DNA from 2 places in the Cupriavidus sp. 21MJTG02-4 genome. Region 2 is predicted to be linked to the other one. Evidence: predicted binding sites of a transcription regulator. Region 2 holds the regulator's gene; the other holds the start of a gene.
What was found. Region 2 encodes sigma-54, which starts transcription at its own class of promoters, with help from an activator protein. Its sites were predicted from a motif close to TGGCANGNAANCTGCTTT; they were not measured.
Positions count from the first base shown of each region.

Region 1: AC3FKH_RS29555 (ammonium transporter) is a predicted target of sigma-54. The motif match lies at 1,857-1,874, and genes of this name have one in related genera.

Region 1 is NZ_JBYOJP010000020.1:86,068-93,986, forward strand. Features, by position in the region: gene AC3FKH_RS29540 (CreA family protein) at 1-410, opposite strand, end outside; gene AC3FKH_RS29545 (acyl-CoA thioesterase) at 418-903, opposite strand; gene AC3FKH_RS29550 (HU family DNA-binding protein) at 1,104-1,385, opposite strand; gene AC3FKH_RS29555 (ammonium transporter) at 1,906-3,108, shown strand; gene AC3FKH_RS29560 (mechanosensitive ion channel family protein) at 3,298-4,125, shown strand; gene AC3FKH_RS29565 (Bcr/CflA family multidrug efflux MFS transporter) at 4,129-5,349, opposite strand; gene AC3FKH_RS29570 (hypothetical protein) at 5,716-6,306, shown strand; gene mdoH (glucans biosynthesis glucosyltransferase MdoH) at 6,362-7,919, opposite strand, start outside.
Region 2 is NZ_JBYOJP010000001.1:210,746-218,664, reverse strand. Features, by position in the region: gene rapZ (RNase adapter RapZ) at 1-464, opposite strand, end outside; gene AC3FKH_RS01030 (PsiF family protein) at 570-941, opposite strand; gene hprK (HPr(Ser) kinase/phosphatase) at 1,116-2,087, opposite strand; gene AC3FKH_RS01020 (PTS sugar transporter subunit IIA) at 2,162-2,617, opposite strand; gene hpf (ribosome hibernation-promoting factor, HPF/YfiA family) at 2,999-3,352, opposite strand; gene AC3FKH_RS01010 (RNA polymerase factor sigma-54) at 3,402-4,880, opposite strand; gene lptB (LPS export ABC transporter ATP-binding protein) at 4,980-5,780, opposite strand; gene lptA (lipopolysaccharide transport periplasmic protein LptA) at 5,810-6,451, opposite strand; gene lptC (LPS export ABC transporter periplasmic protein LptC) at 6,539-7,165, opposite strand; gene AC3FKH_RS00990 (KpsF/GutQ family sugar-phosphate isomerase) at 7,191-7,919, opposite strand, start outside.

The DNA.
Region 1 (7,919 bases), on a different contig from region 2:
CCGCTGACGATGCGGTCGGAATACGTCAGGTAGACCAGCGTATTGCGCTTGCGGTCGACGGCGCGGATCACATGCAGGGTCTTGAACAGGATCGACATGCGCTCCGAAAACACGTCGTCCTGCTGGCGCAGCGGCGCCTTGAACGTGATCGGCCCCACCTGGCGGCACGCGATCGACGCCTCGGGCGGGTCTTCCGCCATGCCCAGCGTCCCCTTGATGCCCCCCGTGCGCGCGCGCGACACGTAACAGGTCACGCCCTGCACCATCGGGTCGTCATACGCCTCGATGACGACCTTGTCCGAGCCGGTCATGCGGAAATTGGTATTGACGCTGCCGATTTCCTCGGCCAGCGCATGGGTGCCGCCCGCCGTCAGGCAGGCAGCGGCAAGCAGGGAAAGCATGCGCGCCATGGCCAAATCAGCTCCCGGTCACCTTGATGGCGTCGCGGCGTTTTTCCATTTCCTGGCGCAGTTCGCGGCGCTGCTGGGCCGCCGCAAAGCGCTGGCGCTCGACTTCGTCGCGCGGCTCCAGCGGCGGCACCTCGGCGGGCGCGCCGTTGTCGTCGACCGCCACCATCGTGAAATAGCAGCTGTTGGTGTGGCGCACCAGCTTGCTGCGGATATTCTCGGTCACAACCTTGATGCCGATTTCCATGGAGCTGCGTCCGGTGAAGTTCACCGCAGCCAGGAAGGTCACCAGTTCACCGACGTGGATGGGCTGGCGGAACACCACCTGGTCTACCGACAGCGTGACCACGTACCGGCCGGCGTAGCGGCTGGCGCAGGCATAGGCCACCATGTCCAGGTACTTCAGGATGGTGCCGCCGTGCACGTTGCCGGAGAAATTGGCCATGTCCGGCGTCATCAGCACGGTCATGGAAAGCTGGTGGGACTGGTCGTTCATGATGGAGGTGCGGGTTGCGGGGGCCGAGGCGCGGCAGTGTAACCCGTAAACCGGCGTTTGAGGGGCGCCGGGACGCATGTGGCCAGGGTAGCCGCCTGATATGGTTCGAGCGCCACGCGCGCGGCATGGCCACCTCACCGCACCGCCAATAAAAAAGCGGCCCGACAGGCCGCTCTCTCGCTACTCCGGACGCAAACCGCTTACTTCTTCTTGTTCACGGCGTCCTTGAAACCTTGTCCAGCAGAAAACTTGACGGTCTTCGCGGCCGGAATCTTGATCGTTTCGCCCGTGCGCGGGTTGCGGCCCGTGCGTGCGGCGCGTTTACCCGAGCTGAAGCTGCCAAAACCCACCAGCGTTACCGAATCACCCTTTGCCACTGCCTTCTTGATACTGTCCAGCGCTGCGTTGAGCGCACGCTCGGCTGCGGCGTTGCTCAGTTCTGCTTCCGCGGCGATGGCCGATACCAGTTCACCTTTATTCATGGCTGATTTCCCTTGTTGGTCGTCGTCACCGATGTATCTGCCAGCAGGCATTGCATCGATCGGCGCAGTCTAATCTGCCCTTCGCGCCTTGGGCAATCCCCAGTGGCACCAATGCAACGAAAAAACCCGGAAATCCTTGCTTGAGGCCGGTTAGCGGGCGATTTCCCGCTCTGTTCCGGCGTCTTTCTCTCCGTTATTTCGGACTGGAGCGCAAGCGGACAGTGCCGGCCTGTCGCCCCGTAGCAAGGCATCTCGGTGCAGCACCCAGCATTCACCGCTATGGTGCAATGCACCGTCAAGGTTCATAAAAGCGCCTGCCGGCTGCCTCATTCTGGCGCGCACCGACGCTGTGGCTGTTTTCGTCATCGACGATCTGCACCACCTCGCCCCTGGAAACAGGGGCCGCCCGTTCGGAAATCCGGTGCGAATTCCACCATGGCGGTGCAAATAGCACCAGTATGCAGCCAGTTCTGGAACGGTTTTTGCATACCCATGCTCCCATTTTGAGCATGAGGGACCTATGGACAATTGGAAGACTGGCACCGACGCCATGTTTATCCTGCTTGGCGCAATCATGGTGCTGGCCATGCACGCCGGCTTCGCTTTCCTGGAACTGGGCACGGTGCGTAAGAAGAACCAGGTCAACGCGCTGGTGAAGATCCTGGTGGACTTCGCGGTTTCCACCATTGCCTATTTCTTTGTCGGCTATACCGTCGCCTACGGCGTGCAGTTCATGGCAGGCGCCGATACGCTGGCGCAAAAGAGCGGCTACGAACTGGTCAAGTTCTTTTTCCTGGCGACCTTTGCCGCGGCCATTCCCGCGATTATCTCGGGCGGCATTGCCGAACGTTCGCGTTTCAATCCGCAACTGGTCGCGACCTTCGTCCTGGTGGGCTTTGTCTATCCGTTCTTCGAAGGCATTGCGTGGAACCATCGTTTCGGCATCCAGGACTGGATCACCAGCCTGACTGGCGCCCCGTTCCATGATTTCGCCGGCTCGGTCGTGGTTCATGCGGTCGGCGGCTGGATCGCCCTGCCCGCGGTGCTGCTGCTCGGCGCGCGCCGTGGCCGATACCAGAAGGATGGCCGCATCAGCGCGCACCCGCCGTCGAACATTCCGTTCCTGGCGCTCGGTGCATGGGTGCTCGCGGTGGGCTGGTTCGGCTTCAATGTCATGAGCGCCCAGACCGTGGACAAGATCAGCGGGCTGGTCGCCATCAATTCACTGATGGCCATGGCCGGCGGCACGCTGGCGGCCTGGTGGGCCGGCCGCAACGACCCGGGCTTCGCCTACAACGGCCCGCTGGCAGGCCTGGTCGCCGTCTGCGCGGGTTCCGACCTGATGCATCCGCTCGGCGCGCTGATCACGGGCGCCGTGGCCGGTGTGCTGTTCGTCCATCTGTTCACGCTCGCGCAAAACAAATGGCACATCGATGATGTGCTCGGCGTGTGGCCGCTGCATGGGCTGTGCGGCGCCTGGGGCGGCATTGCAGCCGGCATCTTCGGGCAGCACGCGCTGGGCGGGATCGGCGGTGTTTCGCTGGGCTCGCAGCTCATCGGTACCCTGCTCGGCATCGTGATCGCCCTGGCGGGCGGCACAATCGTCTATGGCACGCTCAAAAAGCTGGTCGGCATCCGCCTCGATGCGGAAGCCGAATTCAACGGCGCAGACCTGACCCTGCATCGCATCTCGGCCACGCCCGAGCGCGAAACCAACTGGTAAGCCCGCCGCAGGAACGCGCGCGCAGGCGCCGTTCCTGACAATTCTTTTCTTGAACTTCCCCAGACGGCATGGCAATAATTGCCGTGCCCGTCATCTTGCGACGCGCCAGCGTGCAAGATTTGCAGCCAGTCTTCGCAGTTCTTCGTTTCGTGCCGGCTCTTTGCCGGCCAACCGACCAGGGGAATGCCGATGGATGCGTCAACGTTGGAGAAGTTGAGGATCGTGGTGATTGCCTATGCCACGGAGTTCGGGGTCAAGATCCTGGCCGCGCTGGCCTTCTGGATCATCGGCCGCTGGCTGATCCACGTGGTGGTGCGCATGGTCCAGGGCGGGCTGGGCAAGCAGCAGGTGGATCCGACCCTGCTGCGCTACGTCGGTTCGATCGTAACGGTCGCGCTGAATGTGGTCCTGGTGATCGGCATCCTCGGTTACTTCGGCATCCAGACCACGACCTTCGCGGCATTGATTGCCGCAGCCGGCGTGGCCATCGGCATGGCCTGGTCGGGCCTGATGGCCAACTTCGCGGCCGGCGCCTTCCTGGTCGTGCTGCGGCCGTTCAAGGTCGGGGATTTCGTGACCATCGGCGGGGTCACCGGCACGGTGCGCGAGATCGGCCTGTTCGCCACGACGCTCGACACGCCCGACAACGTCCTGACGGTGATCGGCAATAACAAGATCTTCTCGGACACCATCCAGAATTTCAGCATCAACCCGTTCCGCCGCGTCGAACTGAAGGCCCAGCTCGCCGGCAGCACCGACGCTGCCGCGGCGATGACGCTGCTCAAGGAGCGTATCGGCGCGATTCCGAACGTCCTGGCCGATCCTCCGGTCGACGTCGAGATCCTCGAATTCACGCTGGTGGGGCCGGTCCTGGCGGTACGTCCGTACTGCCACAACGACCATTACTGGCAGGTGTATTTCGACACCAATCGCATCATCCGCGAAAGCTTTGGCCAGGCGGGCTACGCCGCGCCCATGCCGGCGCAGATGGTGGTCGTGAAAAACGCCGCGGCCTGACGCTCAGGCTACCGCCGTCGCAGACGGCCGCGCGCTCCCCCAGGCGCGCAGCGCTACCGCACCGATACCGCACACGGCCATCACCACTGCCAGCGGCAGGGCCGTGCCATCGTGCCACAGGCTGACGGCGGCGCCCGCGACGGTGCCGAGCGAGAACTGCAGCGTGCCCATCAGCGCGGAGGCCGTGCCGGCGCGATGCCCCTGATGCGTCAGCGCCAGCGCCGACGCATTGGGCGTGATGCAGCCCAGCGATCCGATAAAGACGAAGAACCCGGCCAGCAGCACGGGCAGCACCAGCACGCCGGCCAGCGCCGCGGCCGCCAGCATCAGGCCCGCGGCGCAGGGTGCCAGCACCGCGCGGCCGAGCACCCGGTCAAGCGTGCGCCCTTGCACCAGGCGCGCATTCAGCTGCGACATGGCGATCAGCCCGAACGCATTGGCACCGAAGACAAAGCCATAGTGCGAGGGGTCGATGCCGTGGAGTTCGATCAGCACGAACGGCGACCCGGCGATATAGGCGAACATGCCGGCCTGCCCGAATCCGGCTGCCAGCGAATAGCCCAGGAACTCGCGGTCGCGCAGCAGCTCGATATAGCTGGCTGCGACCGTACCGGGATGCAGCCGCGCGGCGCGTTCCCGCGGCAGCGACTCTTCCATGCGGAAGTGCACCAGCGCCAGGATCAGCAGGCCCGCAAGCGTCAGCAGCCAGAAGATGGCGCGCCAGCCCAGCGTAGTCAGGACGGCGCCGCCGATGATCGGCGCCAGGATCGGCGCCAGCCCCATCACCAGCATCAGCGACGAGAAGGCCCGGGCCGATTCGTGGGCCTCGAGCCGGTCGCGGATCACCGCGCGGGCCATCACCATGCCGGCGCAGCCGCCCAGCGCCTGCAGGAAACGCCAGAGCATCAGCGACTCGACGCTGCGCGCCATGGCGCAGCCGGCCGCGGCCAGCGCGTACAGCGCCAGTCCGACGTACAACGGCGGCTTGCGTCCGAAGCGGTCGCTGATCGGTCCATAGAATGCCTGCCCGAGTGCCAGCCCGACCAGGAACGTGCCCAGCGTCAGCTGTACCTGGCCGATATCCACGTGCAGGTCCGCGGACAGCGCCGGGAAGCTGGGCAGGTACATATCGATCGACAACGGCGCAATGGCCGTCAGCGAAGCACAGATCAGCAGCCAGGCGGGAAAGCGCGCAGCCTTGTGGCTGCTGGAGGATTGAGGCATCAGTGTGAGTTCCGGAAGTCCTTGCCGGCGGCTGCGGCGCGTGCCAGCCAGCCGCCAGACCGCGAATTGTTGCACAGCATGACAAACCTGGCTGGAATGACAGAATTCGATGCCGGTAACATCTGTCGCCCGGCTGCGGCGGCACCTTGCCATGCCCCGCCAACGTCGGGTTCGACAAATATCCTAATCTTGGCAGTATTGGACTGACTGGCAATTTTGCGAAGCCGCGCACGCGTTAACGTGTGGCGCCGCTTTCACGCGAATGGGGGTGGAGGGTACAATGCGAGCCTGTTGGCCCTGTCCATGCGACAGACCGGCGGCCGCGCAGAGAGGGGCGACAGGCTTGCCCCGGCAACGTTATCCTGCATGAGACTACGACACACGCCGTTCACCGCTACGCTAGTCACAGCCGCTCTCGCGGCTGTACTGCTGCGGCCCGGGCCGGCGCAAAGCGCCCCGACACCGCTGCGCTCGCCCGCCTCGGCCACGGCGCCGGCGCCCGCCCCCGTATTCGATGAAGCCGACGCACTGTCCCGCATGCTCAAGGGCGCCGCCACCGGGCAGAATACCGGCGCCGCGGGCGTACCCGAACTGCTGCGCAATACCAATCGGCCCGACAGCGTGCTCGCGCGCGCGTGCCGTCAGCTCAACGATGCACTGCCGATAGAAATTGATGGGGAAACCCGGCTGCGCCGATGCCAGTCGACGCCGGGCAAACACGTCCTGTTCCAGCTCGAGCTGACCAACTACCGTGGGCCGATGCTGGATCTTGCAAGCTTCGAGGTCAACTACGCGGCGCCGCTGCAGCGCAATATCTGCGCCAACCGCGACGTGGAAATCCTGACCAAGCTTGGCGTCAGCATGATGTTCCGCTACATGACACGGAACGATCGCGGCGAACGCCGCGTGGGCGACGTCTACATCAACGCGCCGATCTGCACCGCGGCCCAGCGCTGAGGACCGCGGCGGAACTTCGTTGCGCAGCGCAGGCGTACCGCGCCCCTGCTCCGTATCAGGCGGCGCGCGGACGCAACGGCAGCACGTTCGGGGCGCGCCGGGCCAGCAGGCGGATATCCTTCCACCCGGCATCGGCCAGCGGCGATCCCCACACCAGTTCATGCAGCCTTGACAGCGCAAACGGATCACCCAGCAGGATATGCCGCTGCGACGCCGTCAGCGCGCGCGGGCCGCTCGTCAGTGCATGCTGTACCAGTGCGGCGTGACGCTCCTTCACCGATGCCGGCTGCACGACACGGGCCGATGCCGTGGCACACATCAGCGCGTTGGTCACCGGATCCACCACGGCATCCACGAAGTCGGGCGTCTCGGCCACTTGCTCCACGTGTTGCTGGGTTTCGACGATTTCCCTTGGCGGCATGGCTTCCTCGGGAATCATGAACAGCCCGGCCTCGCGCGATGCGCGGCCGAACGACACCCGCGACAGCATGACCGACAGCGGGATCGACAATGCCAGCGAACCCACGATCGGCAGCAGCCACAGCACGAACGACGGATTCAGCCAGTAGACCAGCGCACCCCACGCGAGCCCGAGCACCGTGTGCCATCCATGCCGGCGCAGCGCTTCGCCCCAGGAGGTCTCCGCGTCCTCGCGCGGCGGCGATTTCCAGGAAATCCCCCAGCCGCTGTAGGCCGCCACGACGAACTTGGTGTGGAACAGCATCCGGGTCGGCGCCAGCAACGCGGACAGCACGACCTCGATCAGCACGCTAAGCACCAGGCGCGACAAGCCACCATACTGGCGGGCCTGCCGCACCAGCAGCAGCACACTGGCCAACTTGGGCAGGAACAGCAGCGTGGCAGTGGCCGAGAACAGCGCTAGCGCCTTCTCCGGATGCCATTCGGGCCAGGTCGGAAACAACTGGTAAGGCTGCGTGAAATATTCAGGCGGCACCAGTGCATGGCGGGCCAGCATCGCCGTGGACAACAGCAGGAACAGAAACCACAGCGGCGCCGACAGGTAGGCCATGATCCCGGTCAGGAACACCGCACGGTGCACCACGTGAAAGCCCTGCTTCAGCCACAACCGGAAATTCATCAGGTTGCCCTGGCACCAGCGGCGGTCGCGCTTGACCTCGTCCAGCAGGTTCGGCGGCAGTTCCTCGTACGAACCCGGCAGGTCGTACGCAATCCATACGCCCCAGCCCGCGCGACGCATCAGTGCGGCTTCGACAAAGTCGTGCGACAGGATCTCGCCCGACAGCGGCCCGCGCCCGGGCAGCGGCGCCAGCGCGCAGTGTTCCATGAAGGGCTTGACGCGGATGATCGCGTTGTGGCCCCAGTAGTGCGACTCGCCCAGTTGCCAGTAATGCAGGCCCGCCGTGAACAGCGGACCGTACACGCGCGTGGAGAATTGCTGTACGCGCGCATAGAGCGTTTCACGCCCCACTGCCAGCGGTGCGGTCTGGATGATGCCCGCACCCGGATTCGCCTCCATCAGGCGCACCAGCGTGGCCAGGCAATCGCCGCTCATCACGCTGTCGGCGTCGAGCACCACCATATAGCGGTACTTGCGGCCCCAGCGACGGCAGAAGTCGGCCACGTTGCCAGTC
Region 2 (7,919 bases):
GTGCGCACGTTGCTGGTGTCGATGCGGTGCGCGGACTCGGCCAGCGGGCTGAGCAGTTCGCGCTCCATCTCGATGGCTTCCATCAGCCCGCGGTCGTTGAACGCCGCCCGTTCTTCCTCGGAGCGGGGCGCGCCGTTGGTCAGAATCGACAGCGGATGGCGGCGACGCGTTTCCGAATAGCGCTGCACCAGTGCGTCGGTACTGGCCGTGAGGAACACGACCTCGACCTGATGGGTCTCCGCCAGTTGACGAACCGTGTCGGGCAGGTGGTCCAGCGATTCCCGGCTGCGGATATCGGTGGCGACGCCAAGGTGCGTATAGCCCTCGGCCGCAAGATAGCGGGCCAGATCGGGGATGAATTGGGCCGGCAGGTTATCGACGCAGTAGTAGCCTGCATCTTCAAGCACGTTCAGTGCGACGGATTTGCCGGAGCCGGAGATGCCGGTGATGAGGATGATGCGCATAGCATCGGAAGCATAGCATCCGGAAGTGGCCACGTCATGACAGCGGCCGCGCTGACAAAAATGGCGAACCGCGCGGTTCGCCATTTTGTCCGGATCGACAGCCAATTACTTCGACAGGCATTCCTTCATGAACGACTTGTAATCGTCGCCCTTCTTGCCCTTGCCTTCCTTGCTGCAGGCCGACATCTTTTCCTGCTGGGTCTTGGTCGGCTGCACGCCCTTGGCCGAAAGGCACTGCTTCATGAAGGCCTTGCGATCGTCGCCTTTCTTGCCGGCAGCCTGATCGTTGCAGTCCTTCATCTTCTGCTGCTGCGCGGTGGGCGCCTTGGCGGCGGATGCCGGTACTGCCTTGTCTCCGGGGCCCGGCGCTGCCGGCATGGCGGGCGCTGCAGGCGTGGTTTGGGTGGCGGGCTGTGCCATTGCGCCGGTGGCCAGCAGCGGCGTTACCAACACACACATCGCGATCAGTTTCTTCATGCTTGCTCTCCTGGCTGTGGAAAACTTCATGGCCGCTTTTCGCCACCCTGACAGTGAACGCTGCGGCTCCGGACTGGGCTCGATGCCCATTACAGCACAAAACGGAAGATATCCCCACCGCGTTGACTTATTTGTCAACGCCGATGTAAGCAATTGAAAACGTGTCGCGCCCGCTCAGAGCAGGCGGCCCTGCCCGCGCGAGACCGCATCGGCCTGCATCGCGGCGCGCTGGCGATCCATGAAATCGCGCAGCGTATCGATGCCGCGCAGGCGCAGGATGGTGTTGCGCACGGCGGCCTCGACCAGCACGGCGAGGTTTCGGCCGGCCGCCACCTGGATCTTGACCATATGGATCGGCAAGCCCAGCACGTCGAGGTACTGCGAATCGAGCGGCAGGCGTTCGAACTCGCCGTCGTTGCGGCGCACCAGCTGGACCACCAGCTTCATCTTCATCTTTCGCCGCACGGCGGTCTCGCCGAAGATGGTCTTGATGTCGAGCAGGCCCAGGCCCCGTACTTCGAGCAGGTTCTGCAGCAGCGGCGGACAGCGGCCTTCAATGAAATCCGGTCCCAGGCGCACGAAATCCACCGCGTCGTCGGCCACCAGGCCGTGGCCGCGCGAGATCAGTTCCAGGCCGAGTTCGCTCTTGCCCAGGCCCGACTCGCCCATGACCAGCACACCCATGCCGAGGATGTCGAGGAACACGCCGTGCATGGTCACGCGCGGCGCCGAGATTCGCGACAGGTACAGCCGCAGGTGGTCGATGACCGCCGCCGAGGAAACCGGCGTGGTGAATAGCGGCGTGGAAGAGCGCGTGCAGCGCAGCTCCAGGTCCGGCGGCGGCTCCATGCCGTCGGCCACGACCAGGAACGGCGGCTCGAGCAGGATCAGCTCGCCCATCTGGCGCTTGCGGGTTTCGTCGTCCAGACGCTGGTAATAGGTGATTTCGGGTTTGCCGAGCACCTGGATCCGGTTCGGATGGATCAGGTTCAGGTGGCCGACCAGGTCCGCGGCCGAGGTGGCCTCGCGGGCAAACTCCACGTCGAAGGCGCGATCCGCACCTTCCAGGCCAGCCACCCACGAGAGTTTGATGTCGGCTGCGTTGTCGTCGAAGATCGACTGCGAGGTGACGCCGGTGAGTTCCATGGGGGATGACTTTCGGGGCGGGGACTGTGCCGGATTTTACGATTGTCCGGTCTGTTGCCAGCCCAGGGGAGGGATCAGGGATGCCACTGCGTCAGGAGTTCATGGACCGCGTCCGGCGTGGCCAGGGTTGCCAGGCCTTCGCGCATGTCCCGATCCGACAGCAGCTGGGCAATTTCGGAAAGAATCTCGAGATGCTGCTGCGTAGCCTGTTCCGGCACCAGCAGGAAGATCAGCAGCGAGACCGGCTTGCCATCCGGCGATTCGAACGGGATCGGCTCGGCCAGCCGCATGAAGGCAGCCAGCGGTTGCTTCAGCCCCTTGATGCGCCCGTGCGGAATGGCCACGCCCGCGCCCAGACCGGTCGAACCCAGCGACTCGCGCGCGAACAGGTTGTCGGTCACGGTCGCCCGTGCCACGCCATGGTTGTTCTCGAATAGGAGCCCGGCTTGCTCGAATACACGCTTCTTGCTGGTGACGCTGAGGTCGAGGTTGATGTTGCCGGGTGGCAGCAGTTTGGCCAAACGATTCATGGGCGATGCGAGGATTTCAGTTAGCAGGCAGATCGGACTGCTCAGCCCGGAAACGAAGTGGGGCCGGATTGCGGCCACGCCATGGCTTCCCAGGCGTTCGGCCATTATAGAGCAGCGTCTCCCCTGTTCTTGTGCAATGCAGCGCCAGGCCCCTGTATGGCCTGGTCCGTGCTGGTGCCGCCACACCTGGGTACGGTGGTCGCGCCGGAGTCGCCACGCGCTATGTCTTGGAGAGCATACACCGTGCTGCGCCAGTTGCGAACACTTGTGTCCAGGACGCGCGCCCGGCCGGGGCTGCAGATGCAAAAAAGCCGCGCTACATGGCGCGGCTTGCTGTTATCAGTCCTGTTTCAGTGCCAGTCTTGCGACTGGCAGGCTTGATCATTGCTGCTGTAGTTGGGACTCGGCCATCTGGTACTTGACCGCTTCGCGGTCGTGGCCTTGCACGCGATCCTTATACCGAAGCACCTGGCGGTCCAGCTTGTCGACAAGTGCGTCGATGGCCGCATACAGGTCTTCGTGATGGGCTTCCACAAAAATGTCCTTGCCCCGAAGGTGCAAATTGATTTCCGCGTACTGACGCCTGTCCTTTTCCTTGTGATTGTCGACTGAGAGTAGCACGCTGACGCCAATGACTTGATCGAAATGCCTGACGATACGCTCCAGCTTCGTTTCCACGTACTCACGCAGCGGGGGCGTGATGTCCAGGTGGTGTCCACTGATCTTGAAGTTCATAGCGCTTCTCCTTCTGAAAGAGCTGCACCAGGCAGGCGGTGCAACTCGGCTACAAAGTCTTGCGGAGATTGACAGCAGGGATCTTCAGGGCTTCGCGATACTTGGCGACGGTACGGCGCGCGACAACGAAGCCTTGTTCACCCAGCAATTCGGCAATTCGGCTGTCGGAAAGAGGACTCCTCGGGTCTTCGGCTCCTATAAGTTGCTTGATCAAGGCGCGGATCGCCGTTGAGGAAGCCGCCCCACCGGTTTCGGTGGAAACGTGGCTGCCAAAAAAGTACTTCAGTTCGAAAGTACCCATCGGCGTTGCCATGTATTTATTGGTCGTCACCCGGGATATGGTTGACTCGTGTAATCCCAGTGTATCGGCAATCTCCCGCAAAACCAAGGGGCGCATCGCGATTTCCCCGTGCGTGAAGAAGTTCTTCTGACGCTCGACAATCGCCTGCGAAACTCGCAGGATCGTGTCGAACCTTTGCTGGATATTCTTGATCAGCCAGCGCGCTTCCTGCAGCTTTTGCTGCAGCCCCGCGGCACCGGATTCTCCCTTGGCACCGCGCAGGATCTGCGCGTACATGTCGTTGATGCGCAGGCGCGGCATCACATCCGGATTGAGCTGCGCGATCCAGCCGCCGCCGCCCTTGCGCACGAATACGTCGGGCACCACGAAGTCCGCTTCAGGGCGGCTGTAGGCGTGGCCCGGGTAGGGCGCGAGCGAGCGGATCAGTTCATGCGCGGCCTTGAGCGCCGCTTCATCAACCTGCAATGCTTTTTTCAGGCGCGTGTAGTCGCGCACGGCAAGCAGTTCGAGGTGATGGTTGACGATCGAGAGCGCCAGCTCGCGCTGCGGATGCTGCAGCCGGCGCAGCTGAAGGCTCAGGCATTCGGCGGCATTGCGCGCGCCCACGCCGGGCGGGTCGAAGCTTTGCAGCAGCGTGAGGATCGCCTGCAATTCGTCGACCTCGAATTCGAGTTCCTCGGGCAACTCGGTGCAGATCTCGTCGAGCGACGCGCTCAGGTAGCCATCGTCGTCGAGCGATTCGATCAGGAAGATCGCCAGGCCCTTGTCGCGCGTCGAGATCTTCAGCGGCGCGAGCTGCTCCATCAAGTGTTCGCGCAGGGTGGGCTCGGCGTCGCGCAGCTGCATGGGGGTCTTCTCGTCGTCCTCACCCTGCGGGCGCCGCGCGAAATCGTCCAGGCTCCAGTCGCTGCCGTAATCTTCGCTACCGCTGTCGCTATAGCTCTCATCCTCGCTGCCCGGGCTGCTGGCGTTCGCGTCGCTGTTGCCCTGCGGTTCGGCCGGTGCGGGCGCGGGTGCGCTCTGCAGGTTGACCGAGCCATCGGCCGCCACGCGCAGCGGGCTGTCGATCCAGTCGTTCTCGCGCTCCAGCAGCGGGTTTTCCGTCAAGGCCTGCTCGACTTCCTGCTGCAGCTCAAGCGTAGAAAGTTGCAGCAGCCGGATCGACTGCTGCAGTTGCGGCGTGAGTGCCAGATGCTGGGAGAGACGGAGCTGTAGCGACGGTTTCATGCGACCTATTCTATGCGCATCCAACCGATGTTGGAACGAAAATTGCTATCGCTGATGCTGCCTGATCGTCTCTGCCAAGCGCACCTGCCGCCCCAGGCTTCACATGCGGAAGTTCTCGCCCAGGTAGACGCGGCGCACCGACTCGTTGGCGATGATTTCGTCGGGCTGGCCCGATGCGAGTACGGTGCCTTCGCTGATGATGTACGCGTGGTCGCAGATGCCAAGCGTCTCGCGCACGTTGTGGTCGGTGATCAGCACGCCGATATTGCGCGCCTTGAGGAAGCTGACGATGCGCTGGATCTCGCCGACCGCGATCGGGTCCACGCCGGCGAACGGTTCATCGAGCAGGATGAAGCGTGGCGAGGACGCCAGCGCGCGTGCGATTTCCACGCGGCGGCGCTCGCCACCCGACAGCGACAGCGCAGGGTTGTTGCGCAGGTGGGCAATCTGCAGGTCGTCCAGCAGCGTATCCAGGCGGCTGTCGATCTCGGCTTTCGGCAGCGGCTTGCCGTTGACCAACTGCAGCTCCAGCACCGCGCGGATGTTCTCTTCCACATTGAGCTTGCGGAACACCGACGCTTCCTGCGGCAGGTAGGACAGGCCCATGCGCGCGCGCTCGTGGATGGCCAGGCCGCTGATGTGCTGACCGTCGAGCACGATATCGCCCTCGTCCAGCGCGACGAGGCCCACGATCATGTAGAACGACGTGGTCTTGCCCGCGCCATTGGGGCCGAGCAGGCCCACCACCTCGCCGCTCTTCACCTCGAGCGACACGTCCTTCACCACCGTGCGCGACCCGTAGCGCTTCTTCAGGTGGCGCACGACCATCGTGCTGCTGTCGGCACGGGCGTCGGGAGCGGCGGAAGCGGGCGTGGGGGCGAGCATTGCGGTATCGGTCATGGTGGCGGTGATGCGTTCGGGCGCGTGATTCAGGGCTTGCTGGACGGCGCGGGTGCCGACTTCAGGTCGAGGGGCGGGCTGGCGGCGGCACCGCTGGCCTCCTGGCGCGGCGAGAGCACGGCGCGCACGCGTCCCGACGGGTTGCCGGCCGACGTGTTGTCGCCGCCGCCGGCGGCGGTGTAGAACTCGTTGCGGCTGTCATAGGTCAGGACCGCGCCGCGGATCTCGTCGACCAGCTTGGCGCCCTGCAGCCGCGCCATGCGCGCGTGGCCGATCAGCTTGGACAGTTCCTGCTTGCCGTCGTATTCGATGCGGTCGCCCCAGCCGTCCATGTACTCGTCCACGCCTTCACGCTTCTGGCGGATATAGGCCTGCTTGCCGCCCTTGGCCGTGGCCACCGCGTACTGGTAGCCCTCCGGGTCGGTGCGGATCTCGGCCGCGTCCGACTTCAGCACCATGGTGCCCTTGGTCAGGACCACGTTGCCGGTCAGCGTGTAGATCTGCTTGACGTCGTCGTAGCTGGCGTTGTCGGCTTCCAGGACCAGCGGCTTGTCCCGGTCCGCGCGTTCGGCATGGGCGCCCAGCGGCGCCAGCGCGGCAATCGCGGTGGCCACGGCCAGCAGCAGCGGGGCGGCGCGCCGGCGGGACAGGGTCGTCAGGGAAGCAATCATGTTGGCAAGGGTCGCAGGAAAGCGGAGGGTCGGGCGCGATGCTCAGGTCCGCGGTGCCGCCCCGTCGGGCGCGGGCGGCTGTTGTTGTCAGGATCCCGGAGTCCGGGTGGGCGCACCAGTGATGATGGTGCCGCGTACGTTGCCCAGCAATTGTACTTCGCGGGTAACGTTGTTGAAGATCAGCCCGTTGGCGGTCATGACCGACGGGCCGCGCGTGAGCTTCACGGCCTTGTCGGTCTTGACGATGTCGTCATTCACCAGGACCTGGAAGTACTCCGACGCGGCCGTCATGAGCGGGTCCTTGGCGGCATCGGCGCCCTTTTGCCGCTCGATGAAGCCGTTGCCATACAGGTCGATCACCGAGCCCTCGGCGTTCATTCGGCCGCGATCGGCACGCGCGGTGACCGGCGGACGCTCGGGCTGGTAGGCGCGCATGGCGGGACGGGTGAACTCGTAGGTCTGGTCGTCGTCGAAGTGGACCATCTTGTCGCCGGTGAAGCGCATCTTGGTGCTGCCGTCCTGCGCGAGTTCGGTAGCCGAGAAACGCTCCATGTAGTAGTCGGGCTCGTGCTTGCGCACGGTCGGCGCCTTGGTGCCTTCCTGCTGCGTATTGACTTGCACCAGCCAGAACGTGCTGCCGGCCACCACGGCCATCAGCAGCAGCGGCAGCAGCCGCAGGACGATCCCGGTGAGGGAGGACAGGAGTGCCTGCATGGTTTCGTTGCGTTCGCGCCGCGCTTCAGATGACCTTGGCGCGGGTCAGGTCGTGGATGTGCAGCGCGCCCACCAGGCGCCCGTCATGGTCCACCACCAGCAACTGGTTGATGCGGTTGGCCTCCATGACCTGCACGGCTTCGACGGCGAGCTGGTCTTCATGGACCACTTGCGGGTTCCGGTGCATCACTTCGCCGATCGGCACGGTCTTCCAGTCGCGCGGGGTTTCCAGCAGGCGGCGCAGGTCGCCGTCGGTGAACACGCCGATGGCAATGCCGTCCGGGTCGACCACCGCGGTCATGGCCATGCCCTTGCGCGTGATTTCCATCAGCGCCTGGGCCAGTGGCGTGTTCTCGCGGACTTCCGGCACGGCGTTGCCGCTGCGCATGACGTCGCGCACGTGGGTCAGCAGCTTGCGGCCGAGCGCGCCGCCGGGGTGCGAGCGGGCAAAGTCTTCTTCGCCGAAGCCGCGCGCATCGAGCACCGCCACCGCCAGCGCGTCGCCGAGCGCCAGCGCGGCGGTGGTGCTGGCCGTGGGTGCCAGGTTCAGCGGGCAGGCTTCCTTTTCCACGCCGGCATCCAGGTGGGCGTCAGCCAGCTTGGCCAGGTTCGATTCCGGGTTGCCGGTGACCGAGATCAGTCGCGCGCCGATGCGCTTGACGATCGGGATGATCGACAGCAGCTCGCCGGTCTCGCCGGAATTTGAGAAGGCAATCAGCACGTCCTCGCGCGTGACCATGCCGAGATCGCCATG